DNA from 3 places in the Hymenobacter sp. 102 genome. Region 3 is predicted to be linked to each of the others. Evidence: riboswitches for the same ligand, from Rfam matches in the RefSeq annotation. Region 3 holds a riboswitch; each other region holds the start of a gene.
The links. Region 3 has a riboswitch for S-adenosylmethionine ahead of metH (methionine synthase). Riboswitches for the same ligand answer to the same signal wherever they lie in the genome.
Positions count from the first base shown of each region.

Region 1: another riboswitch for S-adenosylmethionine. It lies ahead of ACN19L_RS09775 (O-acetylhomoserine aminocarboxypropyltransferase/cysteine synthase family protein); the one in region 3 lies ahead of metH (methionine synthase).
Region 2: another riboswitch for S-adenosylmethionine. It lies ahead of ACN19L_RS00610 (phosphoadenylyl-sulfate reductase); the one in region 3 lies ahead of metH (methionine synthase).

Region 1 is NZ_CP188172.1:2,258,231-2,268,746, reverse strand. It holds gene ACN19L_RS09800 (S66 peptidase family protein) at 1-790, opposite strand, end outside; gene ACN19L_RS09795 (alpha/beta hydrolase) at 930-2,156, shown strand; gene ACN19L_RS09790 (alpha/beta hydrolase) at 2,223-3,383, shown strand; gene ACN19L_RS09785 (homoserine dehydrogenase) at 3,456-4,721, opposite strand; gene metX (homoserine O-acetyltransferase MetX) at 4,711-5,748, opposite strand; gene ACN19L_RS09775 (O-acetylhomoserine aminocarboxypropyltransferase/cysteine synthase family protein) at 5,986-7,365, opposite strand; SAM riboswitch class I at 7,759-7,872, opposite strand; gene ACN19L_RS09770 (LysM peptidoglycan-binding domain-containing protein) at 8,234-8,521, opposite strand; gene ACN19L_RS09765 (lipocalin family protein) at 8,749-9,168, shown strand; gene ACN19L_RS09760 (erythromycin esterase family protein) at 9,297-10,516, shown strand, end outside.
Region 2 is NZ_CP188172.1:125,021-135,536, forward strand. It holds gene ACN19L_RS00590 (assimilatory sulfite reductase (NADPH) flavoprotein subunit) at 1-189, opposite strand, end outside; gene cobA (uroporphyrinogen-III C-methyltransferase) at 401-1,162, opposite strand; gene ACN19L_RS00600 (sulfate adenylyltransferase subunit 1) at 1,355-2,644, opposite strand; gene cysD (sulfate adenylyltransferase subunit CysD) at 2,740-3,648, opposite strand; gene ACN19L_RS00610 (phosphoadenylyl-sulfate reductase) at 3,785-4,561, opposite strand; SAM riboswitch class I at 4,885-4,976, opposite strand; gene ACN19L_RS00615 (macro domain-containing protein) at 5,172-5,765, shown strand; gene ACN19L_RS00620 (lipopolysaccharide biosynthesis protein) at 5,795-7,282, opposite strand; gene ACN19L_RS00625 (DUF7033 domain-containing protein) at 7,417-8,763, opposite strand; gene ACN19L_RS00630 (hypothetical protein) at 8,863-10,212, opposite strand; gene pseI (pseudaminic acid synthase) at 10,368-10,516, opposite strand, start outside.
Region 3 is NZ_CP188172.1:2,621,603-2,632,118, reverse strand. It holds gene metF (methylenetetrahydrofolate reductase [NAD(P)H]) at 99-1,055, opposite strand; gene metH (methionine synthase) at 1,296-5,036, opposite strand; SAM riboswitch class I at 5,110-5,223, opposite strand; gene ACN19L_RS11300 (hypothetical protein) at 5,313-5,444, opposite strand; gene ACN19L_RS11295 (SDR family oxidoreductase) at 5,663-6,667, shown strand; gene ACN19L_RS11290 (gluconate 2-dehydrogenase subunit 3 family protein) at 6,763-7,359, shown strand; gene ACN19L_RS11285 (GMC family oxidoreductase) at 7,459-9,141, shown strand; gene ACN19L_RS11280 (family 1 glycosylhydrolase) at 9,243-10,516, shown strand, end outside.

The DNA.
Region 1 (10,516 bases), 360 kb from region 3:
AATTATAGCGGCTGGCGTAGTGGTCGATGATTTCCTGGGGCGTTTGGCCGTAGGGCACGGCGTTGTCCTGGGGGTTGGTAAAATGGCCTACTACCAGTCCGGCCAGGGGGGCCAGCTTGCCGGTGCGGTCCAGGTGCACCAGCATCCGGTCGATGGCGTAGAGGTACTCGTCGATATCCTCCAGAAACAGGATGCGGCCCGCCGTGGATACGTCGGACTGGGTGCCGGTGAGGGTTTGCAGGATGCTCAGGTTGCCGCCCACCAGCTCGCCGGTGGCCGTGCCGGGCCGGTTAAGCGCGTGGGCCGGTGCCGCGTAGCTGATTTGCTCCCCAAACAGCGCCCGGCGCAGGCTCTCCAAAGAATCCTCACCGCCTTCCAGATGAAACAGGAGCGGCATTACCCCGTGAATGCTCTGGTGCCCGTGCCGTAGCAAATGGCAATTGAGGGTGGTGATATCCGAAAAGCCGGCAATCCACTTCGGGTCCTCGTCGAAGCGCGAAAAGTCGATGCCGTCAATAATGCGGGTAGTGCCGTAGCCGCCCCGGGCACACAGAATGGCCCGGATTTCGGGGTTGTCGAGCTGCTGCTGAAAGTCCTGCCGTCGGATTTCATCGTCGCCCCCAAACTGGTGCTGCGCCACGTTGGTGCTGGCGCCCAGCACTACGCACAGTCCCCAGCTTTCGAGGGTCGCTACGGCGGCGGTCAGTTCCTCGTGCGAGGCTTTACGGGCGGGGCACACAATAGCAACCTGGTCGCCGGGGCGGAGGGGGGGAGGGGCAGTAGTAGGCATCGAGAGAAACTAGCTAAGAAAGTAAACGTACTCAACGGAAGCATGTGCTTCTGTACAGAAGCAAGATGTTGTTGGAATAAGAAAAATTTTGATTGAAAGAGTTATATTTTAACTTGCATAGGTCATATCACGCCATCCTATGAAAAAACTTGTTCTTGCGCTGTTTTACGTGTGGCTGGGCAGTGTGCTGGAAGGCGCGGCTCAAAGCCGCATTGATACTACTGGGGGGCGTTACTATCGACCCGTTTTTGCCAATGTGACCCGCACGCAGGATGTCACTTACGGGGCCGCCGCCGACTTTCTGGGTAACAACCAGAATCTGCGGCTGGATGTGTACCAGCCCACCGGCGACACCGTGCGCCGCCGGCCGCTGCTGGTATTTGCCCACGGTGGTGGCTTTGTTTCCGGCAACAAGAACGACGCGGACGTGGTAGAGCTGTGTACCCGTTTTGCCCGCATGGGCTACGTGACGGCCAGCATTGATTACCGGTTGCTCTTTCTGCCCTTCGATACTGTAAACATCGGGCGGGCGGCCATTCGCGCCACCCAGGATATGCGGGCGGCTATACGTTTCTTCCGTAAGGATGCCGCCACCAGCAAGACTTACCGCATCCACTCCGGGTTTATCTACGCCGGGGGCTCTTCGGCGGGAGCGTTTATGGCTCTGCAAACCGGCTATCTGGATAAGGATACGGAGGTACCCGCTTACATCGGGCTGGCGGCACTGGGCGGACTGGAAGGCAACGGCGGCAACCCTGGCTACAGCAGTTCGGTGCAGGGCGTCGTCAACCTATGTGGCGCCCTGGGCCGCCCCTGGTGGATTGAGGCTGGTAACGTGCCGGTAGTAAGCGTGCACGGTACCGCCGATGCCGTGGTGCCCTACGCGGCGGGCACGGTAGGCGGGGGGCTGCCCGCGCAGAAAGTGTACGGCAGTGCCATCCTGCACGCCCGTGCCACGGCCGTGGGCGTACCCAACCGACTATACACCTTCAAACGGGCTGGCCACGTGCCCTACAACGGCAGTAGCCCCGCCGCCGTGGCCTACATGGATACCACTACGCGCGTGGTGCGCGACTTTCTGCGGCCCCTGCTGCGGCAGGCCGCCACGGTTACGGCCGTGAAACCGGCTGCCGCTACTATGCCCCAGGCGTTTCCGGTGCCCGCCACGGCCACCGTGCAGCTGCAGTGGCCAGCTACACAGGCATTTCGGCGGCAGCCGGTGGAAGTGCTGAACACCACCGGGCAGGTAGTGCGCCGACTACAGTGGGAGCAGCCGACGCTGGTGTTGCAACGCGAGGCTCTGCCTGCTGGCACCTATCTGGTGCGCACGGAGGGGCTGGCCGTCCGGCGCATTGTGTTTCTGTAAAGCAGGTGCTGCCTTTCGGTAGTATCTTTGAAAAGGCAGCTGCTTTACTGGCGGCTGCCTTTTGCTATGAAATACCTTTTGCTGCTGTTGCTCAGCTGCTGCCTGCGGGCCGCGCAGGCGCAGCCGACGACGCCCATCGATACTACCCACGGCCGCTACCACCGGCCGGTATTCCGGCAGGTACAGGTGCGCCGCAACGTGGAGTTTGCCCACGTAACCACCATGATTGGGCTGCCCCAGACGCTGTACATGGATGTGTACGAGCCTCAGGGCGACACCGTGCGCCGCCGCCCCCTGGTCGTGCTGGCTCACGAAGGCGGCTTCCTCACCGGCACCCGCGACGATGCCGTCATGACAGCCCTGTGTACCCGCCTAGCTAAGCTGGGCTACGTGGCCGCTACCATTGATTACCGCCTGTATTTCTTCCCGTTTGATACCGTTGGTATTGGGCGGGCGGCCATTCGGGCCACCCAGGATATGCGGGCAGCCGTGCGCTTTTTTCGCCATGATGCGGCCACCGCCCGCAAGTACCGGGTGCACCCGCAGTACGTGTTTGTGGGCGGTTCCTCGGCCGGGGGCTTCATGGCCTTGCAGACCGGCTACCTTAACAAAGTGGCTGAAGTGCCCGCCTACCTGGATTTGGCCGCGCTGGGCGGGCTGGAAGGCACCGGCGGCCACGCGGGCTACAGCAGCCGCCCCCGCGGCGTAGTGAATTTATGCGGCGCCCTGGCCCGAGCCAGCTGGCTGGAAGCCGGCGACCCGCCCCTGTGCAGTGTGCACGGCACCCGCGACGGGTTAGTGCCCTACGCCAAAGGCACCATTGGGGCGCAACTGCCAGCCCAGTTGGTGTACGGCAGCGGGGCGCTGCGCCTGCGGGCCAATGCTGTGGACGTGCCCAACGTGCTGCGCCGCCTGCGTGGCGCGGGGCACGTGCCATACTCCGTTGAGCCCACTTATATCGACTCGGCGTTCTTTGCCATGCGCGACTTTTTGCGGCCGTTGCTGGGTAGCGGGGCACCGGGCCCGCTGCTGGCCGCGGCCCTGAACCCGCGCCGGGAAGCCCAGGTAACGGCTATGCTGCTGCCGCGCCGGGTGCAGCTGGTACCCGCGCTGCCGCTCCCCCAGCCGGAATGGCAGCCCGATCTGCTGAAAACGGCTCCTGATTCGGTGCCGCAGCGGCCGGTGCCGGCAGCGGCGGAAGCTGTCGGCGCGGCTCCGCCCCGGTAGAAATCAGCAGCCCCGCTACTGTACCCAAGTAGCGGGGCTGCCGGTAAACAATGCATTGCTCTACGGCTGAAATCAGGCCAGCACTTCGGCCGTGAGTGCCTCGGTGCTGACGGGGCGGAGGCGGCCGGTGCGCACGATGAACGCGCCGTATTTGCGCAGCGTATCCCGGTGGCGGATGAGGTTGGCCAATGCCACGTAGCCCACCACGTACTCGTCCTCGTCGGCCTCCTCCGAGATTTCGCTGAAGTCCAGCAGGTCAATCAGGCGGTCCTCGTCGGTGCGCAGATAGATTTCCACTTCCAGGTCGGAGGCATACTCGGCGGGGTTGGCAGCTTTGGAATACTGGTAGGTGAATCCCTGCCGCAGGGCGGCCAAATCGGCCAGCACGGCCGAGCCGGTAGGATGCCCACCCGCCCCGCGACCCTGCAGAAACTGCTCACCCGCAAAATCTGCCTCAATCACCACCCCGTTAAACTCCCGGTCCACCGAATACAGCGGTGACTCGGGACCTACCAGCTGGGGCGTTACCAGGGCCGTGATGCGGCCATCGGCCAGGCGCTGCAGGCCGGCTACTACTTTAATCTTCTGCCCGTTGCTGGCGGCAAAAGCAATATCCACCGCGCTAATGCCTTCGATACCCAGATTTAGCACCTCATCCGGGTTCAGGAAGGAGCCGTAGGCGTGGGCAGCCAGCAGCACGGCTTTGGAGCGCGGGTCGAAAGCGCCCATATCCAGGGTGGGGTCAGTTTCGGCAAAGCCTTTGTGCTGGGCTTCCAGCAAGGCCGGGGCGTACTCGGAGCCATCCTCCCCCATGCGGGTAAGCACGTAGTTGGAGGAGCCGTTCAGAATACCCGTAAGGCGGCGCAAGGGCTCAGCCCCGAAATAGGCGTCCAGCGTCCGAATGATGGGGATGCTACCGCACACGGCCGCTTCGTATAGTAAGGTGCCCTGGCCAGCGCGCTGCAGCTGCACCAGCTCCGGCAGGTGGCGGGCCAGCATGGCTTTGTTGGCCGTCACCACCCGGCGGCCCCGGCGCAGCGCCTCGCTTACCAGCCGGAAAGCCGTATCGGCGTCGTCAATTACCTCCACCAGCACATCCAGTGAGTCGTCGTTCAGCAGGGCCTCGGCATCAAACTCAAACCGCCCGGCCGGCAGCGGACGAACCTTGCCCGGCGTTTTTACGGCAATGCGACTTACGGTGAAGCCCGCTTCGGGGCGTTGCTGCAGAATATCGTACAGGCCCTGGCCTACGCAGCCAAACCCAATCAGGCCCACGCGCCAAGGGTGGGCCGGGGCAGGTGCGGAAGAAACAGGCGAGGGAGCAAGGTTAGTGGACATACGTCTGGACGTAGAATCGTTCGAGGAAGTGGGTGATTTGCGCGGTTTCAATCAGGAAACCGTCGTGACCGTACTGGGAGTCCATTTCGGCGTACATGGCCCCTTTGATGTAGCGGGCCAATAGCTGCTGCTCCTGGGGCGGAAACAGCACATCGGAAGTAATGCCCAGCACCAATGTGCGGGCCCGAATCCGGCCCAGGGCCGCCTGCACCCCGCCCCGGCCGCGGCCCACGTGGTGCGAGTCCATGGCGTGGCTGAGGGTCACGTAGCTGTAGGCATCGAAGCGGGCCACCAGCTTGTCGCCCTGGTAGCGCTGGTAGGAGCTGGCCAGGAAGTCGGCGGTTTTGGTTTCGTCCGCGTCGGTTTGGGTGCGGCCGTAGGCATCGTGGCTGCGGTAGCTGAGCAGGGCCACGGCCCGCGCCGCCCGCAGGCCCGCCGCGCCGCCGGCCGGGGTGGCCTGGTGGTAGGTCGGGTCGGCCAGAATAGCCAGGCGCTGCGCCTCATTGAAGGCAATGCCCCAGGCCGAGTGCCGGGCGCTGGTGGCCAGTAGCACCAGGTTTTCAAACACATCCGGCCGCTGCACGGCCCATTCCACCGCCTGCTGCCCACCCAGTGAGCCCCCAATCAGGGTATGGATGCGCGGCAGGGCCAGATGCTCTCGCAGGGCCTCGTGCACGGCCACCATATCCCGAATGGTCACCAGCGGAAACTGCTGAAACGCGGCTTCGCCGGTAACCGGGTCGGGGGTGAGCGGGCCGGTGGTGCCGTAGCAGGAGCCCAGCACGTTGGCGCACACGATATACCACTCGCTCGGGTCAAAATGGCAGCCGGGGCCTACCAGGCCGGGCCACCACTCCAGCACATCAGAGTTGGCCGTGAGGGCGTGACACACCCACAGCACATTGTCGCGGGTGGGGCTCAGCTGGCCGTAGGTATGGTACGTTACCGCCACGTGCGGTAGTACACCGCCATTTTCCAGCCGCAACGGCCGGGGCAGATGAAACACGTGGGATTCTGCGGAAGACATTGTCTCGGAGTGATGAGTTATGAATGCTGAATGATGAGGTATAAATGCTGACTTATTCGCGCCAATTCATCATTCATACCTCATCATTCAACTCTCAGAAAAAGGTGCGGGCACCACTGCTGCACGAGGATTTTCTCTCACAAAAACCCGTGCGGGTGCCCGCGCTGCGTGCTGGAAGCTGCGTAATGGGTGGCTCTCTCACCTGCCGCCCACTACCTCAACCCATCTCAAGTTTTGCTAGACTTCCAGCGGGGCAGCGTGTTCGGGTTCCGGCTCGGGCAGCAGGGTGCTGCCGTGCTCAGGAGTGGCGGCGTTGCGCACGGCGTCAAACGCCTGCTGCAAATCAGCCCGGATATCTTCAAAATGCTCAATGCCCAGGGACAGGCGCAGCAGCGTGGGCGTTACGCCGGCGGCGCGCTGCTCCTCCTCGGAAAGCTGCTGGTGCGTAGTGGCCGAGGGCTGAATGATGAGCGTTTTGGCGTCGCCCACGTTGGCCAGGTGGCTCACCAGCTTCAGGTTATCGATGAACTGGATGGCGGTTTCCTTGCTGCCTTTGATGGCGAAGGTGAGCACCCCGCCGTAGCCGCGCTTCAGGTATTTCTGGGCCAGGGCATGGTAGGGGCTGCTGGCCAAACCGGGGTAATTCACGGCTTCTACCTGCGGGTGCTGCTCCAGCCAGGTGGCAATGCGCAGCGCGTTTTCCACGGTGCGGTCCACGCGCAGGCTCAGGGTTTCGAGGCCCTGCAGCAGCAGGAAGGAGTTAAATGGGCTCTGCGAAGGGCCAAAGTCGCGCAGGCCTTCCACCCGGGCCCGAATGATGAAGGCAATATTGCCGAACGGCCCGTTTTTGCCGAATACGTCGTTGAATACCAGTCCGTGGTAGCCGTCGGAAGGCTGCGTGAACTGCGGAAATTTGCCGTTGCCGAAGTCGTACTTACCGCCGTCCACAATCACGCCGCCCACGCTGGTGCCGTGGCCGCCAATCCATTTCGTGGCCGATTCTACCACGATGTGCGCGCCGTGCTCCAGCGGCCGGAACAGGTAGCCGCCCGCCCCGAAGGTGTTGTCCACGATGAGCGGCAGATCTTGCTTCTCGGCAATGGCGGCAATGCGCTCAAAATCGGGCACGTTGAAACCGGGGTTACCGATGGTTTCCAGGTACAACGCCTTGGTGTTCTCGTCAATCAGGGCCTCGAAGCTCTCCGGCTTGTCACCATCGGCAAAGCGCACCTCAATGCCCAGGCGCTTAAACGCCACCTTAAACTGGTTGTACGTGCCGCCATACAGGAAGGAGGTGGACACAAAGTTGTCGCCGGCCTGCAGGATGTTGTTGAGGGCAATGAACTGGGCCGCCTGCCCTGAGGATACGGCCAGCGCCGCTACGCCGCCTTCCAGGGCCGCCACGCGCTGCTCAAACACGTCGGTGGTGGGGTTCATCAGGCGGGTATAAATATTGCCGAACTCCTTCAGCGCAAACAGGTTGGCCCCGTGCTCGGCGTTCTTGAACACGTAGCTGGTGGTCTGGTGAATAGGCACGGCGCGGGAACCGGTTACGGGGTCAGGCTGCTGGCCGGCGTGGAGTTGCAGGGTTTCGAAGTGGAGGTGCTGCGTGGACATGGTACTGCTGGTTTAGGAAGAGGTAGGGATGTAAACAGGAGGGCGAAAACCGCCGCAAAGCGCCCGTAAACCGGGCAAGAAGCCGCACCAAGGTCACGCAGCAACGCGCTGAATGTGAAAACGATAGGGGGTGCGGAGGGGCCGCCGGGTGCCGGCTGCCGGACACCCCGGCACGGCCGGAGCTACTGAAAGGGGAGGGGGGCTGCGTAGCCTAACTGGCGGCTAGCAACAGCAACAACACGCGCCGCAACAGCAGCGCATTCGCATTCGGCCAGCGGCGGCTACAGCGGCCGGGGCAACACAAACACCCCACGGCAAAGCAGCAGGCCCGAAGGCGGCTGAGGCGGTGGGGTTCGAAGAGGCGAAGGCGAGGGTGTTTTCCATGGTACTCCTGAGTTATATGCCCCGCCGCCAAATGGCTGGTCGGGCAGGAATTGGCACCTTTCGCGCGGTCGAAGGTTGCCAGTGGGTCACGGAGCCTGTTCTCTCGCCACTTCTGTATAAATCCTATGAAAACTTCCCCGCCGCAAACGGGGGAGTACCGGGTTGGTGTTGCAAAGGTATAGGCGCAGATTTGATATCTGCAATAGATGAGTGAAAATAAACGAAAATATTTTTGTCTGGCCCGGTAGCCGGTTTGTTGTTTTGGTTATGGGTGCAGGTGGTTGATAATCATTAAATTGTCTTTAGGGTGAGTTTCTTGTGGTTAGGAGGGGAGCGAGTTAGGTAGCAAAAGTACAGCTGCTGCGCTGGCTGCATAAGATGGGGCTGCAGGCCGCAGAGAGGGTGAAAAACTGTGCTGGCCGGGTATGGAAAAAGCCACCCTGTGAGGAGTGGCTTTTTGAATATTTTCAAGAAGTAAGTTGGCCTAGATTTTAGGCAGCGTCAGGACCTGGCCTACTTCAATCTTGTCGGGGTCGGAGCCGATTACACCTTTGTTAGCTTCGTAAATCTGGTGCCACTTGGTACCGTCGCCGTAGTGGTTGCGGGCAATTTTCGACAGCGAGTCGCCGCTTACTACCGTGTACGTTTCGCCTTCAGTGGCGGCAGCATTGGCGTTACCGAAAAAATCGGTGGCACCGCCAGCGGCTGGTTTAGCGGCGGGCTCAACGGGTTTTTTTTCGCCTTCGTTCGAGAGAAAATCAAACAGTCCCATAGGAGTAGAATCGTTAAGAGTGGGAGGGGAAGCACCGACTTGCGGCCGGGGTGGCTGGCAGTCACAGGCTTCTTACGCCGTGGTGGGCAATAGGTTATAACCCGACAGTGCTTCCGCGGCAACCTCAGCCCTACGGCAAACATCTTGGCGGATCAAGCCGTAAGAGGGGCATTATCGGCCCTGCGGCCGCTGATTCTGCCACATCCTTCACCCTATTCACTCTCCCCATGAAAACCCTGACCTCTCCCTTCCGCCTCCTGGCCAGCCTGCTGGCAGTGCTGGTCCTCTTCACGGCTGCTTCCTGCGGCAGCAAGGAGGGCAAAGTAGAAGGCGTAAATATGCTGTACGGTACCCAGAGCAAAGTCTGGAAAACCGATAAGGAGCTGAGCTCCACCGGTGACAAGGTAAAGCAGACTGATGCTCAGGAAGATGAGCGCATCACCTTCTTCGCCAACGGCCAGTACAACATGACGGCCCCCACCGGCGCCGTAAACGGCAAGTACACCTTCGATCAGGGAGCCAAAACCATCACCATGACGCCCGACGGTGCTGCCCAGAGCAACACCTTCACCGTGGTAACCCTCACCGATGACAAGCTGACGCTGAAAGCCCCCACCGGTGCTGAACTGAAGCTTGAAAAAGAATAACCCCGCTGTTAGGTTTGTATAACAGTCCAAAAACTCAAAAAAGCCCTTCTGCTCCAAGCAAAAGGGCTTTTTTGATGAGTATTCGCGGAAGTATGTAGCTTACCGGCCCGCTACATACCATTGTTACTATGTTTTCTATTCGAGTGCTGGCCCTGGCAGGCCTACTGAGTGTGTTGGCCGGCCCCATGCTGGCCCAAAATGCCCCAACCGCAGCGGCAGCAAGCGTCCCAATCCCCACGCACCCGGTGCGCAGCATCAGCCCCACCGACACCGATTTTGCTGACCTGGAGTTTCTGCGCCAGGAAATTGGCGGGGCCCGGGTGATAATGCTGGGCGAGCCCACCCACGGGGAAGGCAATGTGTTCGAGGCCAAAATTCGGCTGATGCGCTTTTTGCAGGAGCGCATGGGCTTCACCACGGTAGCCTTTGAAAGTGGCATTTATGAGTTGGACCGCGCCCAGCGGGAGTTGCAGAAGGGCGCTTCGGCGGCGGAGGCTATTGATAACAGCGTATTTGGGGTGTGGACGAGTACCCGCGAGTTTCGGGGGCTGCTGCCATTGCTGGGTCCGGGCAAGCTGAAGGTAGCCGGGTTCGACTACCAGCTGAGCGGGGCATATCAGGAGGAATTGCTGGAAGAGCTGGAAGCCTTTCTCAAGCCCGAGAAAGGAGCCGATGGCATTGCCTATGATTACCTGGATGAGTGCATCAGCATGATGGGGGAGCATTTCCTGTTTCCGCCCTCCCACCAGCTGGTGCTGTTCAACATGCAAATGAACAAGGCCCGCAAGCTGCTGGAAAAAGTAGCTGCCGGCCCCAATGCCCAGCGCCGGGAGCGGGCCGTCTTCTGGCTCCAGAACCTGCGCAGCCTCCAGGCCCTGGCCCACGATTACGCCACCAACGACCCCGGCGTGAAGGACTCTACAGAATGGACGCCCACCACCAGCAACCCCCGCGACGCCCAGATGGCCGATAACCTGCTGTGGTACGCGCGTCAGCATCCGCAGGAAAAAATTATCTGCTGGGGTGCCCTGCCGCATCTGGCTAATCAGGTGCAAGCGTTGAATACTGCGGAAACCAACGGCTTCCGGCCGATGGGACAGGCCGTAAAAGAAGGATTGGGTGCGGAAGCCGTGTATGTGCTGGGTACGCTGGCGGGCGGCGGCACCCACGGTTTCGGCTCCTGGGGCAAGTACCTGCCGGTGCCCGCGCCAGCTGCCGGTACGCTGGAGGCCGAGTTGCTGGCGCAGGGCCAGGAGTACAGCTTTGTGAGCCTGAAGCACGACGCGCCGGGCCGCAGCCTGACCACCTACGCCTTTGATTACCGCCCCATAACCGGCCCCTGGAGCAA
Region 2 (10,516 bases), 2.5 Mb from region 3:
AGCCGCGGCGGCTTCCGCCACCGCCGGAGCCGGGGCCCCGGCCGCAGCGGGGGCCGCCGCGCCGGCGCGGCCGTAGAGGTAGCCGCTCAGCCATACCAGCTGCTGGGAGGTGAGGCCCGCTGCCAGCTGCTGCAGCGCCTGGTCGTCGAGGCCAATGGGAAGCGTGGGGGAAGCTGAAAGAAGTGACATAGGACGTGGTAGTTGGGGCTGCTCTGGTCGTAGTCGCCTCACCCCCAACCCCCTCTCCGAAAAGGAGAGGGGGCTCTAGTACTAGTTTTTAGATCTAGTACTACTTCCTGTTCAGGAAGAAAGAGCGGGGCTGAGGATGTGGCTGAACAGTTGCTAAGCTAGAATTAGAGTCCTCTCTCCTTTTTCGGAGAGGGGGTTGGGGGTGAGGCGACTACGCCGCGTACAACTCCGGCAGCAGCGCCAGCTTCTCCGGGGTGGCCAGGCGGGTTACTTCGCCGATGATGATGATGGCCGGGGCGCCAATTTCGGCGGCGGCGGCGCGGGCGGGCAGCTCGGCAACAGGGCCGGTTACCAAGCGGGCGTGGGGCAGGGTGCCGTTCTGGATGATGGCGGCCGGGGTGTCGGCGTGGCCCTGCTCGCAGAAGGCCTGCACAATGCGCGGCAGCTCGCCCAGGCCCATCAGAATGACGGTGGTGCCGCGGGCGTCGCGGGCGGCTTCCCGGATGCTGCCAGCCAGCTCGCCGGTGGCGGTGGTGGCCGTAATCACCCGGAACCCTTCGCTCAGGCCCCGGTGCGTGACGGGAATACCCGCTGCCCCGGCGGCGGCCACCGCGCTGCTGATGCCGGGCACGTAGTCTGTCAGCAGGCCGTGGGCTTCGGCGTAGAGCATTTCCTCCCGGCCGCGCCCGAACACAAACGGGTCGCCGCCCTTGAGGCGCACCACGTGGCCGTAGCGGCGGGCGTAGTCCACAATCAGTGCGTTGATGTCGTCTTGGGAGTGGCTGCGCATGCCGCGCCGCTTGCCCACGGGCACCAGCACGGCTTCGGGGCGGGCGTGCCCAAGCAGGGCGCGGTTGGCCAGCGCATCGTACAAAATCACATCGGCTTCCGACAGCACCCGCGCCCCTTTGAGCGTGAGCAGCTCCGGGTCGCCGGGTCCGGCACCCAGTACCGTAAGGCGGGGCATTTGCATCGGTGAAATGGTGAAGTGGTGAAATGGTGAGTTTGACGTTCTGCTATCCTGAGCAGAGCGAAGGGCCTTGTTCTGCTAGAACAGCTCTGCGTCTTCTGCGAAAACCTCTGCGAACCTCTGCGGGAAATGACGTCCTCACGTGATAAGGTCCTTTGCTCTGCTCAGGATGACAGGCGTTTATATACCCAGGAGCTAAATTGAAAAGGCTACTGGCGGCGCAACGGGGGCGGTGAAGTACTCGGAGTTGGCGGCTTCTACCAGGCCGGCGGCCAGGGTGTCGCCGGTCAGCTCGTCTACCAGAATGAAGGAGCCAGTGGTGCGGTTATCGGTGTAGTGGTCCACGGCCAGGGGCAGGGCGGTTTTGAGGCGCACCCGCACGATGTCGTTGAGCTGGGCCTGTTCGGTGTGCACCCGGGCGAAAGTCTGCACGTTCACCTTGTAGAGGATGGCCGACACGGCGGCTTTCGAGAGGGCCGAGTGGTGTTGCACCAGCAGCTTGCGACCGGGCCACAGGGGCTGCTCGCTCATCCAGCACAGGGTGGCTTCCAGTTCGCGGGTGAGGGTGGGCTCCTCGGGGCCGGCGGGCACCAGGGCGTCGCCGCGGCTTACGTCCACGTCGTCGCGCAGGCGGATGACCACGGCCTGCGGGGCGGAGGCCGTTTCCACTTCCTGCTGGCTTACCTCAATGGCTTCAATTTCCGATTCCAGGCCCGAAGGCAGCACCCGCACACGCTGGCCGCGGCGGTACTGGCCGCTCAGAATCTGGCCGGCGTAGCCGCGGTAGTCGGGCAGCTCGGGCGTCTGGGGCCGGATGACGTACTGCACCTGGAAGCGGGGTGCGGCCTCGGTTTCCTGGGCGCCGGGCACGCTTTCCAGATGTTCCAGCAGGCTCGGGCCGGTGTACCAGGGCAGATGCTGGCTGGGCTTCACCACGTTGTCGCCCTGCAAGGCGCTCAGCGGAATGGCCGTGGCGGCGGGGAGGTGGAAGTGGTTGGTGAGCTCGGCGTAGTCGGTGGCAATGCGGGCAAACACCGCCTCGTCGTAGTTCACCAGGTCCATCTTGTTCACGGCCAGCACAAAGTGCCGGATGCCCAGCAGCGCGGCAATGAGGGTGTGGCGGCGGGTTTGCTCAATCACGCCCTGGCGGGCATCCACCAGCACAATGGCCAGATCGGCGTTGCTGGCCCCCGTCACCATGTTGCGGGTATACTGCACGTGGCCGGGCGCATCGGTGATGATGAACTTGCGGCGCGGGGTAGTGAAGTATTTGTAGGCCACGTCGATGGTGATGCCCTGTTCCCGCTCGGCGCGCAGGCCGTCGGTCAGCAACGCCAAATCCACGGTGCCATTAGAAGCCTGCCGCTTCTCCAGCGCCGCCAGTACGTCCAGCGACACCGATTCGGAGTCATACAGCAGCCGCCCAATCAGGGTGCTTTTGCCGTCGTCCACGCTCCCGCAGGTGATAAATCGTAGTAAGTCCATGAGGTGAAATTGTGAGTTTGTGAAATTGTGAATTGCTGTGCTGTTGGGGTGAAGCGGGAGAATTTCCACAACTTCACCTTTCACAACTTCACCACTTAAAAGTATCCGTTGCGCTTGCGGTCTTCCATGCCGGCTTCGGAGATGTTGTCGTCGAGGCGGGTGGCGCCCCGCTCGCTTACTTTGGCCAGCAGCAGGTCCTGGATGATGTCTTCCACGGTAGCCGCGTCGCTTTCCACGGCGGCGGTGCAGGTGGAGTCGCCCACGGTGCGGAAGCGTACCTGCCGGGTCACGATTTCGTCTTCGTCATCGAGCTGCAAATGCTCGGTGAGGCCCAGCAGCTGGCCCGAGGGCAGCACCACGCAGGTGCGCTCGTGGCCGAAGTAGATGTCGGGCAGCGGAATGTTTTCGCGCTGGATGTAGCGCCACACGTCCAGTTCCGTCCAGTTGGAAATGGGGAACACGCGCACGTTTTCGCCCTTCTGAATGCGGCCGTTGTAAATGTTCCAAAGCTCGGGGCGCTGGCGCTTGGGGTCCCACTGGCCAAACTCGTCGCGCACCGAGAAGATGCGCTCCTTGGCCCGGGCCTTCTCCTCGTCGCGGCGGGCCCCGCCAATGCAGGCGTCAAACTCAAACTCCTCGATTACCTCCAGCAGCGTGTAGGTCTGCAGCGGGTTGCGGCTGGGGTACTTGCCGCCCGGCTCGCGCAGGCGCTGCCGCCGGATGGTGTCCTCCACCTTGCGCACCACCAGCTTTTCCCCCAGGCGGGCGGCCAGCTCGTCGCGGTACTGCAGCACCTCGGGGAAGTTGTGGCCGGTATCCACGTGCACCAGCGGGAAGGGGAAGCGGCCAGGGCGGAAGGCCTTTTCGGCCAGGCGCGTGAGCACAATGGAATCCTTGCCGCCCGAAAACAGCAGGGCCGGCCGCTCAAACTGCCCCGCCACCTCCCGCAGGATGTGGATGGCTTCGGCTTCCAGCCGGTCGAGGTAATCGAAAGTGGTACTCATAGTTGTCTGGATTTCAAGTGCTTTTTTGGTTGTAGAGACGCGATACTTCGCGTCTCCCGCGTGCTGATGTTGGGTTGGCTGCGCCGTTCTTGTCGTTCTGACGACGAGACGCGAAGTGTCGCGTCTCTACAGCTTACTATCCGGCTGGCACCGGCTCCACCACCGGGTCGGGGCCGTCGTGGGGGGCGGTGGCGTGCAGGCCGCACTCTTTGGCTGAGAGGTCTTCCCACCACCAGCGGCCGGCCCGGAAATCCTCGCCGGGCTTGATGGCGCGGGTGCAGGGGGCGCAGCCGATGCTCACGAAGCCCTGCTGGTGCAGCGGGTTCACCGGAATGCCCTCCTGCTGCACAAAGGCCAGCGCCTGCTCCCAGGTCCAGTCGAACAGCGGGTGGATTTTCACGAGGTTGTGCGCCGCGTCCCATTCCACGGGGTCCATCGTCTGCCGGTTCTGGGATTGTTCGGCCCGGATGCCGGTGACCCAGGCGCCGCGGCCGGCCAGAGCCCGGTTCAGGGGCTCCACCTTGCGGATGTGGCAGCACTGCTTGCGGTTATCCACGCTCTCGTAGAACGAGTTGGGGCCTTTCTGCAGGAGCAGCTCTTCTAGGTCCTCGCGCTGGGGGGCATACACCGAAATGGGCTTCTGGTACCGGATCAGCGTCTTGTTCCAGGTAGAATAGGTTTCCTGGAAGTTGCGGCCGGTATCGAGGGTGAACACCTCAATGGGCAGGTCGTGGGCGAAAATCAGGTGGCTGAGTATCTGGTCTTCCAGCCCGAACGAGGTGGAAAAAACGGCCTGACCGGGGAAGGTGTCGGCTACCAGACGCAGCCGCTCCAGGGCGGAGGCGGCCACTACGAGAGGGCGCAGGCGGTCCAGCTGGGCGTGGACGGCCGGCGCAGCATCAGCTGCAGGCATGGCAGGAAGAGGGGGAGGAGGAAGCGGCCCGCCTGGGGCGCGGCATTCCGGCCGGAAGATGGTTCCACAGCAGGTGCCCGGCCGCACGCAGACGGCAGCCAGAAGGCAACAGGCGGAACGAGAATACACGGAGGCGCTACTCCGACGCGGCACCCGCTAGGGCGTTAGTCGGCCGGGGGCAGCACCCGAACCAGCAAAAGGGAAGTGGTTCGTGCCTACTTACAACAACAGGGCATCACCATCATCGCACAACAGCCATGCTGTACAGCACAGGAGGTAGCGGATGCGGCGGCGAAGTTGAAGAAGCGGTTCACGGTTCGTTGTTTTTATATGGTCAGGACTTGGCACCGTTTCGGATTTTCCGCTGGTTGCCGGCGCTTCAGGGAGCCTGTCTCTCCACGCCTCTGTATAAAAACAATCCTTTGTGGGTAAAAGAATTGGTGCCCCAAAGGTACGGGACGAAATTTTACACTTGCAAATTTTTCTTTTTTCAAGAACCTGATTGCTGGCTGTAATGCCGCACCGTCACGGGTATTTTCGCTTAGCGCGCATCGTCTAAAAGGAAGTATGTTTGAGCCATATCAGACCGTACGGCTCAAGATTATCCTCTATGCAAAAACTCATTTTGGTCGACCCCAATGCCTCTTTGTGTAACGCTTGGCGACAGGCTTTCGCACCTTATCAGGCAGTTGAAATTCTCCACAGCCGATTTGAGCAGGTGCCGGATTTCGACTGCATGGTCAGCGCAGCCAATTCCTTTGGGCTCATGGATGGGGGTGTCGATTTGGCCATCACCCGCTTTTTTGGCTCTGAACTCCAGGAACGGGTGCAAGCGCATATCATAAAGCACTACACGGGTGAACAGCCCGTTGGTACTAGTTTTATCGTAGAAACTGGTCACTCCCGGCACCCTTACGTGGCACACACGCCCACTATGCGTGTGCCCATGCCTATCCACGCCACAGATCACGTCTACTTGGCTATGAAGGCTCTGATCGAAGCCGTTACCGCATTTAATACCCCGCAGGAACGTATCCGGGTGGTCGTATGTCCGGGCTTGGGTACTGCAACTGGCCGAATGCCTGTGGAGGAAGCCGCGCGACAGATGGCCCTAGCTTACCGCTATTACCTCGACCCGCCCCGCGCTATCACGTGGCCTTACGCTGCCGCCCGGAATCGGCATATCATCAGTGGGGATGAATAGGGCGTAGTCGTCAGATTGTATGGGTCTGATTAAGAACGTAAAGTGTTGCCTATCTCCCTAGCCGCTTCCTGATATTTTGCAGCAGCGCGGGCAGTGCCCGTCACCAGCACTAGGCCGCCGTACACGGCCGTGAGCACCGCGGAGCGCAGCAGCATGGTGAGGAAGGGTGAGCCGACGGCCGGTACCAGCCAGGCGGCCCCGCCGGCCACGGCCGCAATGCCCAGAATCAAGGGAATACGCCAGGTGAATGGCTGCATCCGGAAGCTGTGCCACACAAACCACGTGCGGGCCAGGTTGATGCTCACCTGCGCCGCCACCGCCGCCACGGCCGCCCCCACCATACCCAGCCGGGGGATGAGCACGAGGTTCAGCCCGATGGTGAGCAAGGAGAGCGAAACGTTGAAGAGTAGATCAAACCGGTAGCGGGGCGAGGTAACCAGCAGCAGCCCGTTCACGCCCGTTACGCCATCGAACAGCCGACTGCCCAGCAGCAACAGCACCACGATAGTGCCCTGGGCGTAATCGGCGCGCATCAGGGAGTAGATGAAGTCCAGGTTCAGGCCGATGCCCAGGGCCAGGAAGCAGCCGATGAGGGTGTTGAGGCGGGTGGTGCGGCGGTAAAACTCGGCCATGCCCGTCAGGTTCTGCTCCTTCCAGTAATCGGCCAGCAGGGGGAAGGCAATTTTGTTGAGCGAGCGGGCCGGAATGGCCAGCGCCGTGCTGATGTTGAAGGCAATCTGGTAGATGCCGGCCGCCGCAAGGTTTACCTGCGCGCCCACCATCAGGGTATCGAGATACATGATAATGGAGCCGGCCAGGGAGCTAAGCAGCGTAAACGCGCCCACGCCCAGCAGCTCCCGCACCGGCCGCACCGCCAGTACCGCCCGCCGGGGTCGCCAGTGCAGCTCGCCGATGCGCACGAGGTAGCCCGTGAGCAGCAGTACCAGCACCCCGTTCACGCCCACGTACCACAGCACATAGCTGTGAAATGTGAGCCACCCGCCCGCAAACAGCAGGGCCCCGGCCAGAATCAGTACCCGCAGCAGCACATCCTGCAGAAACGAGGAAAAAGCCGTGTGGTACAGGCCCTTCAGGTAGGCATCAAGCAGGGAGTAGAGCAGGGTAAACAGCGCAAACACCGCCCCCCACAGGTAGTAGGTATTCAGCAGGGCGGCGTCCTGCTCATAAAACCCCAGGATGGTAGGCCGACCCAGCAGATACAGCCCCAGCACCACCGCAAATCCCAGCAGCGGCACGCCCACCAGAAACGGCAGGAACCCGTGGTGCCCGTTTTCGCGGTTGCGGAAGTAGGGGAAGAACCGGATGCCCACGCTGGCAAACCCCAGCGCCGCTACCTGCGCAAACAGCGTGGCCAGGCTCGACAACGTGCCCGTGAGCCCCAGCTGCTGCGGCGCCAGAAACCGGGGCAGCACCAGCGTGGTGCTCACAAACCCCAGAATCAGCCCGAAATAGGAAATAACGGTATTACGCAGCCCCTGCCGCTGAACGATGCCCAAGAGGTGAAGTGATGAAAGGTGAAGTTGTGAGTTGCCGTTCTGTCATCCTGAGCATGTCGCGCATCAAGCGAGGACGGAGGGCCTTATCACGTCAGAACGATTTTGTTCCTGGGTGATAAGGTCCTTCGTTGCACTCAGGATGACAAAGAAGGCTGAAACGACCGACAAATATCCGAGCCGTTGACGAAGGCCACGTTGCGGCTGCGAAGGTACTCCATGAGGGCGCGGAACTCGCGGGGGCCGTTGCGGGTGTTGGCCGGGTCGAAGTTTTCGTTGTGCCAAAGCACCGTACACACGCCCCCAAACCGCTCAATCTCCTGAAACATGGGCGTGAGGGCCGGCAGAATTTCCTCCGGAGCCAGCTGCAGATATTTCGGGTGGTGCAGGGTGGCGTCCATCACATTGAGCGGGATTTCGAGGAAATCAGCCGCTTCGCCTAGTTGGAAATTAAATAAGTTAAATGGTAGACAGTAGGAATTACGGAAACCGTAGTGCTCGGCAAAGCCTAGCGTAGAATCGTAACCATTGGTTAGATTATCCACCAGATCTGGTGTCACACGCGGCTCCCAGTGCAAGTAGTGGAAGCGCAGTCCCCAACCTGCGGAGTCGAATGAAACTACTTCATCATACAACCTATCGGGGTCAAGCGAAGTGCCTAAACTGCCGTGAAGCGCTACTTCTGCGCCGTGCTGTTTCAGAGTGGCTATGACTGGCAAGATTTGCTTTACTTGATAATCCGCATTGGTCGTGCCGTTGGGGGCCTTGCGGTGCTCGGGAAGGAAGAAGAATGTGCTTTTGGCGCCATACTCGGCTACGGTTTGCTGCACTTCGGCCAGATTGTCCCAGGCGTCTTTCTGGGTGAAGTGCTGCCAGTAGCGGCGGGCGAAGCCCAGCCAGTCGCGGCGCTGGAGGGCGGCTTTGGCGGGGGCTTTCCAGGCGCTGTAGAGGTTGTCGATGTCGTGGGTGATGAAGGCGGCCCAGGCGCGGCCATCGGCCCAGCGGCGGGGGCGCAGGGGCTGGCCGCCGGCGTGTTCCACGGCCGCCCGCAGCACCTCGAAGTAGTAGTTTACCACCGGCACTGCTACAAAGCCGTAGCGCTGCTGCACGCTGGCCGCGTAGGGGAAGCGCCCGTGCTGGTCCCGCTCGTCGGAGTAGAACTCCTGCCAGCCGCTGAGCAGGTAGAAGGCCGCCGAAACCACATCGGCCTGCACCCGAGCCCTGCCTTCGGGCAGCAGCACCAGTAGCGGCCGGGCGGGCTGGGCGTCGAAGAAAAACGGCAGCTGCCGGCCCTGCCACTCCCGCCACAACGGCGGAGCCGGATAGGGGGCCGTACCCGCAAAAAAGTTGTGTTCCACGGCCACCACCTCCACCTGCGGCTGCGTATCGGCGTACCCAATACTGACCGTGGGCACCGCATCATACGCCTGCCAGAAGTGCTGGAGCACGTAGTGAAGTCGGCTTTCAGCAGTAGTAGCAGGCACAGAAGGTAGCGGCGGTAACATACCGCAAGGTACTACGCAGAACAGCTCTGCGCCCTCTGCGCAACCCTCCGCATCCTCTGCGGGCTAAATTCTTTTGGCTTATTGCCCGTTAGTCTGCAGCCACTCATCCAGTAGCCGCACAGCCCGTTGCTGACTGTGGCCTTCATCGGGCGTGCCGAGGGTGGCGTTGTAGTAGGCGGCGCGGCGGTAAAGGTCCAGCGGCTTGTGTTGCCGGTAGCGGCGCAGCCAGGCGCCCAGCTCCGGCAGTGTATCGGCCCGCTCGATGAGGTTGTGGGCCACGAATCCGTAGTAATCATCGGCTATGCCCTCACTACCGAAGCGCACGTACACGCTGGCCAGATTGAGCAGCACGGATTCCAGGTGGGTACTGGTATCGGCGGCTAGCAGGGCGTCGTGCTCCCCGAGGAACTCAAACACGTTCTGCTGCCGCGCATCTGAGAACCGTAGCTGGGGGTGACGCTGCTGCAGAAACGTGAAGTCGCGCGGGTCGCCGGGGTGAGGGCGCAGGGTGAAGGTGAGGTCGGCAAACTCGGTGAACAGGTACTCGAGCGTGGCGGCCAGGGCCGGCAGGTCGTCGAGGGTGTTGCAGGCCAGGGCCACCCGGCGCACCCGCGGCTCCTGGTTGCGGCGGGCCAGAAAGGCGTCGGCCTTGGGCATGCCCACCAGCGCCACGTGGCCGCGCACGGGGCCACACTGGCGGTATTTGTCGAGGGCGTCCTGGCCTTCCAGCAGGCTTAGGTCGAACCCCAGCGGCGGGAAGCTGGTACTCACGCTGGCGTGCTGCACGTAGGCCGTGGGGATGCCTTCGGCCTGGCAGGCCAAGAGCAGGGCGCGGGCGTCGTCGTTGTGGTCGTTGGCAAACACCACGGCCCGGGGCCGGTAGTGGCGCAGGGCCCGCCGGTACACCTCGTAGTAGCCGATGGCGTTGAAAATGAGGTCAAAAAAACGCCAGGCCCGCTCACCCTCGGTGCGCCGCAACGCGCGATACACGGCCGGCAGCTGCCCATAGTACAGCAGCTTGCGCCGCAGCGAGAGACGGTTTACCTGCCGGTTGTAGCGGCCAATCTGCTTGCTCTGGCCGGCTACCAGCACGGCATCGGGCCGGGCCTCGCGCAGGAAGTGCAGGGAGTCGTAGTTATTCTGGCTCACCACGTACAGCCACACCTTGCCTTGCAGCGCCTCCGGGTTGCGCACCTTTCGGAACACGTTGCCCACCAGCCGCACCGCCGCGTAGCCGGCCACCTTCAGCAGCCGTTTCCACGGGCTGCGCGGCGAAATGGGCTCCAGCGTATGGGGTGGCAGGGAGGCAAACAGGTCGGTGAACCGCAGCTGCAGGATGTCGCGCAGGCGGGTGGCCTCACCCCCCCGGCCCCCCTCTCCGGGAGAGAGGGGGGAGCCTGATGAATCGGGGGGTGCGGGGTGGGGCATGGTTGACACGGGAGGGAACGGCAGGGAATGTGACGGGATGTGAAAATGTGCCGAATGTGGAAGGGTAGACTGCCCGTGAGGCAGCTTATAAAAATTCAGGCACTGCTGGTAGAAGCTTCACGCTTCACATTCAGCCACATTCCACCACATTTTTATTACAGCGCGTCCCAGGTGAGGGGGGTACCGGCTTTGAGAGGCTGGCGGGCGGGCTTACCCAGGAGCTGGTCGTAGTAGCGGGGGGGCAGACCGTCGCCGGGGCGCACTACGCGCAGGTTGTCTTTGGTGAAGACCTCGCCGGGGGCAA
Region 3 (10,516 bases):
GTGGTGAGAGGTGAAGAGGTGAGAGCGAGCAGTCCTAGAAGTACGCGAAGTCAGAAAGCACAGTTAGCCGAACAGTTCACAATTTCACGCACGCGCTTCTAGAACAGGGCCGCTGCTACCCGGCGCACCGCCTCCGATTTGCCCATACTGTAATAGTGCAGCACCGGCACACCGTGGGCCATCAGCTCCCGGCTCTGGTTGATGCACCATTCAATACCGATTTCACGGGCCGCGGCGTTGTCAGGGGCCAGGTGCACGGCGTCCACCAGCTCGTCGGGCATGTTCAGGTAGAAGGAGCGGGGCAGGGCCGTCAGCTGACCCTTGGTGGTCAGGGGTTTCAGGCCCGGAATGATGGGCACGGTGATGCCCGCTTCCCGGCACCGGCGCTCAAACGTGAAAAACTGCTCGTTGTCGAAGAACATCTGGGTTACGATGTATTCGGCCCCCCGGTCCACCTTATGCTTAAGGTAGCGCAGGTCGGTGGCGTGGCTGGGAGCCTCGAAGTGCTTTTCGGGGTAGCCGGCCGTGCCGATGCAGAAATCGGTGGCCCAGGTATCATCCTGCTCCTGGTCGAGGTATTCTCCCTTGTTCAGGTCCGCTACCTGCCCAATCAGGTCGCAGGCATAGCTGTGCCCGTCGGGCTCGGGCTTAAACTGGCCTTCACTTTTGATTGGGTCGCCGCGCAGAGCCAGCACATTGTCAATGCCCAGAAAATGCAGGTCGATGAGGGCGTTTTCGGTTTCCTCTTTGGTGAAGCCCCCGCAGATGAGGTGGGGCACCGTATCCACATCGAAGCGGTTTTTGATGGCCGCGCAAATCCCTACCGTACCCGGGCGGCGGCGTACGGTTTTCTTTTCCAGCAGGCCGTTGGGGTGCTGCCGGTACACGTATTCCTCGCGGTGATAAGTGACATCAATAAACGGCGGCTTAAACTCCATTAAAGGCTCAATGTTGGAGAATAAGGTCTGGATGTTCTCGCCTTTCTTGGGAGGCAGCACCTCGAAGGAGAACAGGGTGCGGCCGTTGGCGCGGGTGATATGCTCAGTTACTTTCATATGAGAGGAAGCAGAACGCAACTTCCCTCCGCAGAGGATGAAATGCCGGCGCGTTAGCGGCGGTGGGGGTAGTTGAAGGGCGTTGCTGACGTTGCTTAGCGGGAAAGCTGGTTGCTAGTTGAAGGCCGATGGGTAGTTCCGGGTGACGCGGAAGTCAGCAACGCCCTTCAACCACTCCGGGGTTGGCTGTAACAACGCGTCCCTTCCCCTCCTCATCTGCGGAGGGGAGGGGACGCGTTGTTACAGCGCCGTTACGGGCACAGCGGCCGGGTCGTAGTTGAGGTTGGGGGCCAGCCAGCGCTCCAGCTCCGGGAAAGGCATGTGCTTGCGCTCGGCCAGGTCGGCTACCTGGTCGCGGCCGATGCGGCCGAGGCCGAAGTAGCGGCTGCTGGGGTGGGCGTAGTACAGCCCGCTCACTGAGGAGGCCGGGTACATGGCCAGGTTTTCGGTGAGGCGGATACCGGTCTGGTTTTCGGCGTCGAGCAGCTGGAACAAGGTGATTTTCTCGGTGTGGTCGGGGCAGCCGGGGTAGCCGGGGGCCGGGCGCACGCCCTGGTACTTCTCCTGAATCAGGTCTTCGTTGCTGAGGTTCTCGGCCGGGTTGTAGCCCCAGAACTCCTCCCGTACCCGCTGGTGCAGGCGCTCGGCAAAGGCTTCGGCGAGGCGGTCGGCCAGGGCTTTGAGCATGATGCTGGAATAGTCGTCGTGTTCCTGCTCAAACTTCGCCAGCCACTTCTCGATGCCAATACCAGCCGTGACGGCAAACCCGCCCAGGTAATCGGCCCGGCCCGACTCGCGGGGGGCCAGGAAGTCGGAGAAGGCCAGGTTGGGCACGCCTTCGGCTTTTTCGCTCTGCTGGCGCAGGGTGAAGAACTCCGTCTGCACCTGCTGGCGGGAGTCGTCCTGGTACACCTCAATGGTATCGTGCTGCACGGTGTTGGCCGGCCAGAAACCCAGCACCGCCCGGGCCGTCAGCCACTGCTCATCAATAATGCGGCGCAGCATGGCCTGGGCATCGTTGAACAGCTGAGTAGCCGCTTCGCCCGCGTGCTCATCGGAGAGAATGCGCGGGTAGCGGCCCTTCAGCTCCCAGGTGTGGAAGAACGGTGTCCAGTCAATGTACTCCGCCAGCTCGGCCAGGGAGTAGTTGTCCAGGGTTTTTGTGCCGAGGAAGGTGGGCTTCACGATGGGCGTAGTGGCCCAATCGGCCTTGAAGCCGTTTTCGCGGGCGGCTTCAATGGGCAGGTAGTTCTTCTCGCGCTGGCGGCCGGCGTAGTCGTGGCGCAGGGTGTCGTACTCGTCGCGTACGGTGCGGGCGTAGGCCTCCTTGCCCGAGCCCAGCAGGCCCGCCGCCACGCCCACCGAGCGGGAAGCATCGTTCACGTGCACGATGGGGCCGCTGTAGTTAGGGGCAATTTTCACGGCCGCGTGCAGGCGGGAAGTGGTAGCCCCGCCAATGAGCAGCGGGGTTTTCAGCCCGCGCTTCTCCATTTCCTGGGCCACGTACACCATTTCATCGAGGCTGGGGGTAATCAGCCCGCTGAGGCCGATAACGTCGGCCTGCTGCTTCTGGGCCTCGTCCAGAATCCGCTCCAGCGGCACCATCACCCCCAAATCCACAATATCAAAGTTGTTGCAGGCCAGCACCACGCCCACAATGTTTTTGCCGATGTCGTGCACGTCGCCTTTCACCGTGGCCAGCAGAATCTTGCCGGCCGACTGCCGGGCGCTGCCGGCTTTTTCGGCTTCCAGGAAGGGCTGCAGGTAAGCCACGGCCTTCTTCATCACCCGGGCCGACTTCACTACCTGGGGCAAAAACATTTTGCCGGCCCCGAACAGGTCGCCCACCACGTTCATGCCGGCCATCAGGGGGCCTTCAATCACGTCGAGAGGGCGGCCCACTTGCCGGCGTACTTCTTCGGTGTCCTCGTCGATGAATTCGGTAATGCCTTTTACCAGCGCGTGCTGCAGGCGCTCGGCCACGGGCAGCTCCCGCCAGGCCAGCGTATTGGTTACGGCCCCGGATCCGGTGGCTTTCTGGTCCTTTACGGTTTCGGCGAAGTCCACGAGCCGCTCGGTGGCATCGGGGCGGCGGTTTAGCAGCACGTCTTCCACCAGTTCCAGCAATTCCCGGGGCACATCGTCGTACACGGCCAGCTGGCCGGGGTTCACAATGCCCATATCCAGCCCGGCCCGGATGGCGTGGTAGAGGAAGGCCGAATGCATGGCCTCGCGCACCACGTCGTTGCCCCGGAAGGCGAAGCTGATGTTGCTGACGCCCCCGCTGGTCAGGGCGCCGGGCAGGTTGGCCTTAATCCAGCGCACGGCCTCAATGAAATCGAGGGCGTAGTTGCGGTGCTCGTCGATGCCGGTGCCGACGGTCAGGATGTTGGGGTCGAAGATGATATCCTCGGCCGGGAAGCCTACCTCGTTGACCAAGATGTCGTAGCTGCGCTTACAGATGTCGATGCGGCGCTGGTAGTTGTCGGCCTGGCCGTGCTCATCGAAGGCCATTACCACCACGGCGGCCCCGTACTGGCGCACTTTGTGGGCGTGGGCCCGGAAGGCTTCCTCGCCTTCTTTCAGGGAAATGGAATTGACGATACTCTTGCCCTGCACGCACTTGAGGCCGGCTTCCAGCACCGTCCACTTCGAGGAGTCAATCATCACCGGCACGCGGGCAATGTCGGGCTCGGAGGCAATCAGGTTCAGGAAGGTGGTCATGGCCTGCTCCGAGTCAAGCATGCCCTCGTCCATGTTCACGTCCAGCACCTGGGCGCCGCCCTCTACCTGGTCGCGGGCCACCTGCAGGGCCGCCTCATAGTTGCCGGTGCGGATGAGGCGGGCGAAGGCGCGGGAGCCGGTTACGTTGCACCGCTCGCCCACGTTCACAAACAGGCTCTGCTCGGTAATGCCGAAGGGCTCCAGGCCGCTGAGGCGGGTGGCGGGCTTCACGGCGGGCAGTTGGCGGGGCTGATATTTATCGGCCAGCTTGGCCAGCTCGGCAATGTGCTGGGGCGTGGTGCCGCAGCAGCCGCCCACCACCGTCACTAGCCCGTCCTGCAGGTAGTTTTCCACCACCGCCGCAAATTCCTGGGCCGATTCATCGTAGCCCCCAAAGGCGTTGGGCAGGCCGGCGTTGGGGTAGGCCGAAATGTGCACGTCGGCCAGGCGGCTCAGCTCCTGAATGTACACCTTCAGCTGGTCGGCCCCAAGGGCGCAGTTCAGGCCCACGCTCAGCAGCGGCAGGTGGCGGATGGAGTTCCAGAAGGCCTCCACCGTCTGCCCACTCAGCGTGCGGCCCGAGGCATCGGTAATAGTGCCCGAAATCATGATGGGTACCACCCGGCCGCCCTCGTCGAAGAACTGCTGCACCGCGTACAGAGCCGCTTTGGCGTTCAGCGTGTCGAAGATGGTTTCAATCAGCAGTGCGTCGGAGCCGCCGTCAATCAGCCCGCGCACCTGCTCCAGGTAGGCCGTAGCCAGCTCGTCGAACGTCACGGCGCGGAAGCCGGGCCGGTTTACGTCGGGCGAGAGAGAGGCAGTGCGGTTGGTGGGCCCGATGGCGCCGGCCACGAACCGCTTGCGCGTGGGGTCCTTCTGTTCAAACTCGTCGGCTACCTCGCGGGCAATACGCGCCGACTCGTAGTTCAACTCGTACACGATGTGCTCCAGGGCATAATCAGCCTGGGCGATGGTAGTGCCCGAAAACGTATTCGTTTCCACCATGTCGGCCCCGGCGGCAAAGTACTCGGCGTGGATGCCTTTGATAATGTCGGGCCGGGTGAGGCTCAGCAGGTCGTTGTTGCCGCGCAAAGGCCTGGGGTGGTCCTGGAAGCGCGGGCCCCGGAAATCGTCCTCCGTGAGCGTATGGCGCTGAATCATGGTACCCATAGCACCATCCAGAATCAGCACGCGGCGGCGCAGGATATCGTGGAGAGGGGATGCAACGGGGGCGGGGGCAGGGGAAACGGTCGGCATATCGGCTCTTCTAAGGGAAATCAGCGGCGAAAAGTGCCTATCCAGAAAGAGCCGGGCGCGCAGGCCGGTTCCGCACTTATCTTCTTCCAACGCCCGCTAAGACGGTGGAAAGGGAGTTAGCACCTTGTTTTATTTCAGGTTGCTAAGACGTCATCGGGCCCAATCCCTCGGTCTTTCTGGATAAGTAACAGGACGAAGATACGCCGCAACGCCCGAAAAACAACAAGCCCGGCCGCACACGTGCGGCCGGGCCTGTTGCAGCGTACCGGGTTGCAGCTAATCTTTCTTGATGCAGTTGGGTACGGTTTTACCGTCTTTCTTTTTGGTGCCGGCTTGCTCGTAGCCTTTCCAGCAGGGGTCTTCTTTCTTGGCAGTGGTATGCGAAGCAGTGGTTTTCTTAGTGGGCATAACGGATGGAAACAGGGCTAAGTAAACTTCCTGTTGGTAAAGGTGGTACGTGGGCCTGTAGTAGTGAGTTGATGTAAACCCGGGCCCATGCGGCAGATGCCGAAATTCTGTAAGCATAAACATCTGCGTGTACGTACATCAATTTGGCCTGCGCTCAACAACCTCATCAGTTTCGCGTAAGGCATAAGCTCAATCGTATTCCTTGACCACTCCGCTCTATGGCTGCTAAAAAAGCGGCGGCTCCCAAAAAAGCTGCCACCCCCGATACCCCTGCTACTGGTAAAACCGCCAAAACGGCCGCTACGCCCGCTGCCAAACAGGCTGCCAAAGCCGCCGCCGAAGCACCCGCCCCCGTGAAGCGGCCTACGGCCAAGGATATGAAACAGCACGCCCAGACGCTGCCTTATCCCGCCAAACAGGCCGATATGAAGCTGCAGCCTGCCATGAATTTCAGCACCTACCGCGCCGCTGGTAAGTTGCAGGACAAGATTGCGCTGGTAACTGGCTCCGACTCCGGTATTGGCCGGGCGGTGGCCGTGGCCTTTGCCATGGAAGGAGCTCACGTAGCCGTACTGTTCAACGAAAATGTGGTGGATGCCGAGGAAACCAAGCGCCTCGTGGAAGCCCAGGGCCGCCGCTGCATTCTGCTGCAGCTGGACGTGCGCGACCCGGAGCAGTGCAAGCAGGCCGTGCGCCGTACCCGCGCCGAGCTGGGCGGCCTCAACATTTTGGTCAACAATGCCGCCTTCCAGATGGCGCAGGAGAAGTTCGAGGACATTCCCGAGGAGCAGATCCGCCGCACCTTCGATACCAACATTCTCGGCTATATCTGGATGGCCCAGGCGGCCGTGCCGCACCTCAAAAAGGACGACTGTATTATCAACACCGGCAGCATTGTGGGGCTGACGGGCATTCCAATTCTGATTGATTATGCCTGCACCAAATCAGCCATTCACGCCCTTACCAAGAGCCTGGCTACTCACTTGGGCGAGCGGGGTATCCGGGTAAACTGCGTAGTGCCCGGCCCGGTCTGGACGCCCAACATTCCCGGCACCATGCCCCGAGAGGAAATTGAGAAGTTTGGCTACGAGGTGGCATTGGCCCGCCCCGGCCAACCGGAAGAGCTGGCTCCGGCCTACGTGCTGCTGGCTTCCCAGGATGGCTCCTTCATGACCGGCTCGCTGGTGCACGTAACCGGCGGCAAAATGAGCAGCGACCAGTAGGTGAATGAGTAGATGAGTGAATGAGGGAAGCTACGTGCAGTAACTCATTCCAACTGCTCACTACTCACTCATTCACTCATTTACTCATTCACCATATGCCCCACTATCCCGAAGGTACCGTCCGGGCCCTGCTGGCTACCGACCAGGTAACGCCCGCAACCCGCGCTGCGCTGGAGGCCCGCCTGAATGCCCCGGCCAATTATCAGCCCCAGTTTTTCGACGCCGATACCTACGCACTGCTGCAAGCCGTGGCCGCCCGCGTATTCCCCCAGCCCGAGCGGGAAACGCCCATCGAGCTGGCTCCTAACATAGATAAGCGCCTGCTGGCCGGCACTGCCGACGGCTGGCGCTACGACGCCATGCCCCCCGACCGGGAAGCGTACCGTCTGGGCTTAGGCGGCATCAACCAGGCGGCGCAGCAGATCTTTGAGCAGGCCTTTGTTGAGTTGACGCCGGCGCAGCAGGACCAGGTAATCGGGCAGCTGGCAGCCGGCGAAGCTCCGGGCGAAAACTGGCAGCAGTTACCGCAAAACCGCTTCTTCGAGGAAATGCTGGCTGAGTTGACGGAGAGCTACTACGCCCATCCGCTGGCCCAGGAAGAAATCGGCTACGTAGGCATGGCCGACGTGCCCGGCTGGCAGCGCATCGGCCTCAATGAGCGGGAAGACCGGGAACCGCGGGAGAGTAGTTGAGTGCCTGAGTAACTGAGTAATCTGTACTGATCAACAGGTGATTACCCGGCTACTTAATCACTCTCTACTCAGTTACTCAACTACTCAGTTACTCTTAAAATGCCCGACGAAGAAGTACTCGAAGAAGGCGTACTGAACCCGGTTCAGCCTGAAATACAGGACCCGCTGCTTCAACGCATTCTGGCCGAAAACGAAGCCACTCCGGTTACGGAGCCTACCGGCGAGGAATCCCCTGATCCGTTGCCCGACCCAACTGATGGAGTGGACTGCGTAGTGATTGGCACCGGAGCGGGCGGGGCACCGCTGCTGGCCCGGCTGGCCATGGCCGGTCTGAAAGTAGTGGCCCTGGAAGCCGGTCCCCGCCGCGACCCGACCAAGGACTACGCCACCGATGAGAAAGCCCAGAACTTTCTGTTCTGGAACGATGAGCGCCTCTCGGCGGGCCAGAACCCGGTGGCCTTTGGCAAGAATAATTCCGGCACCGGCGTGGGCGGCTCCACGCTGCACTACACCGCCTACACGCCCCGCGCCCACCGCGGCGACCTGCAACTGCACACGGATTTCGGTCAGGGTGTGGACTGGCCTTTTGGTATCGAGGAGCTGGAGCCGTACTACGAGGAAATTGAGCACTTCCTGGGCATTTCGGGGCCCACGCCCTACCCCTGGGACCCTACCCGCCGCAAGGGCTACCCATTAGCGCCGTTGCCCTTAAACGGCGCAGCTCAGCTGATGGAGCGCGCCTGTCGGCAGCTCGGAATCCAAACCTCACCGGCGGCTAATGCGGCCCTTTCGGCGCGCTACTACCAGGAGGGCCTCGGCTGGCGCGAGGCCTGCACCAATCGGGGCTTCTGTCAGGCCGGCTGCAACCGCGGGGCCAAGGCCAGCATGGACGTGACCTTCCTGCCGCTGGCCGAAAGCTACGGGGCCGAAATCCGGGCGGATGCCTACGTGACGGAAATTGAGCGCGACTCTTCGGGCCGCGTAACGGGCGTGGTGTACGAGCAGCACGGCCGCACCGTGCGCCAGCGCTGCCGCCACCTGTTTCTGTGCGCCGGGGCCGTGGAAACGCCCCGTCTGCTCATGCTTAATGAGTTAGCGCTCAGCAGCGGCCACGTGGGCAAACACTTCATGGCCCACCCCGGTATGCAGGTGTGGGGCACGTTCCAGGAGGATGTCCGGCCTTACAAAGGCATTCCCGGCGGCCTGATTTCTGAGGACACCCACCGGCCGAAAGATGCCGACTTTGCCGGCGGCTACCTGCTGCAAAGCATCGGGGTGATGCCCGTAACGTTTGCCACCCAGATGGTACGCCAGCGCAAGCTCTGGGGCCAGCCCTTGCGCGACTATATGCGCAACTACAACCACATTGCCGGCATCAACATTCTGGGTGACTGCCTGCCGCACGAAGCCAACTTTATGGAGCTCAGCGACGAAAAGGACGCCCGCGGCCTGCCCAAGCCTCGTTTGCACTTCACGGCCCAGGAAAACGAGCAGCGCATGAACCGGCACGCGGAGCGCATTATGCGCCAGATCTGGGAAGCTGCCGGTGCCACCGATATCTGGGCATTTGAACGGTATGCTCACGTTATCGGAACGGCCCGCATGGGCCGCAGCGGCGACGACGCGGTGGTAAATCCCGACGGCAAAGCCTTTGATGTGCCCAACCTCTACATCTGCGACAACTCGGTGTTCCCCAGCGCCCTGAGCGTTAATCCGGCTCTTACCATCATGGCCCTGAGTCTGCGCACCGCCGATAAGTTTCTGGCCAGTTTGAGTGCGTAGGGGATAGTGCTTGGGGCTTAGACTATTTCATCAACCCAGGAGAAACTAACATCTGCTTCCCAAACACGACCAACTAAGCATTAGGCACTAAGCACTAACACATGAAATCCTTCCTCACTCATATTGAAGAGAAATTCGGTAAAGGTGGCTACGAGGGCGACCAGTTTGGTGGCGCCGGCGGCCACGACGGTTCCGGGTTGCCCACCGGTACGCCAGGCAACTTTATGTTTGCCACTGGTATAGAGTGCTCATATCCGACCATTGCCAACGGCACCATCCGGCGCGATTTGCTGGCCGAAACCGACCATTATACCCGCTACAAGGAAGATTTGGGATTGGTGAAGGAACTGGGTTTGAAAGTGCTGCGCTACAACCTGCCGTACTACCTCATTCATAAAGGGCCGGGCCAGTTCGACTGGGAATTTGCGGATCTGGCCATGGCCGAAATCAAGCGGCTGGGTATCACGCCCATTTTGGATCTGATGCATTTCGGCGTACCCGACTGGATAGGCAATTTTCAGAACCCCGAACTGCCGGTGCACTTCGCGGAGTATTGCGGTGCCGTGGCCCGGCGCTACCCCTGGGTACGGTTTTACACGCCCGTAAATGAGATTTATGTAACCGCCCGGGCCTCGGCCAAAGACGGTATCTGGAACGAACAGCTCAAGGACGACCGTGCCTTCATTACGGCCATGAAGCACATTACGGCGGCCAGCATCATGGGCACCCAGCAGATTGCCAAAGTGCGGCCCGACTGCATCATTGTGCAAAGTGAGTCGGCCGAGTACATCCACGAGATGCGGGCCGTGGAAAGTCCCGAAATCCGGCTGCAGAACAAGCTGCGCTTCCTGTCGCTCGATTTGCTGTACGCCCACACCATTGATGCGGAAGTGTTGCTGTACTGCATGGATAACGGTATGAGCCGGGAGGAGCTGAAGTGGTTTATGGCCGGCGAGCCGCCCGGCTACCAGATCATGGGCAATGACTATTATGGTCGGAACGAGAAAATTATCAAGCCCAACGGCGACTGGTGCGAGGCTGAGGATGTGCTGGGCTGGTACACCATGACCAAACAGTATTACGAGCGGTACCGCAAGCCCGTAATGCACACCGAAACCAACACCTTCAACCCCAAGGACGCCGAGTGCTGGCTGTGGAAACAGTGGGTGAACGTGCAGCGCATCCGGCAGGATGGGGTACCGGTAGTGGGCTTCACCTGGTACAGCCTGCTGGATCAGGTAGACTGGGACATCAGCCTGCGGGAGAAGCGCCTGAAGGTAAACGCCTGCGGCCTCTACGACCTGGACCGGAAAATCCGGCCGGTGGGGGAGAGCTACAAGATGATGATTCAGGAGTTCGGCCAGATAACCATTGT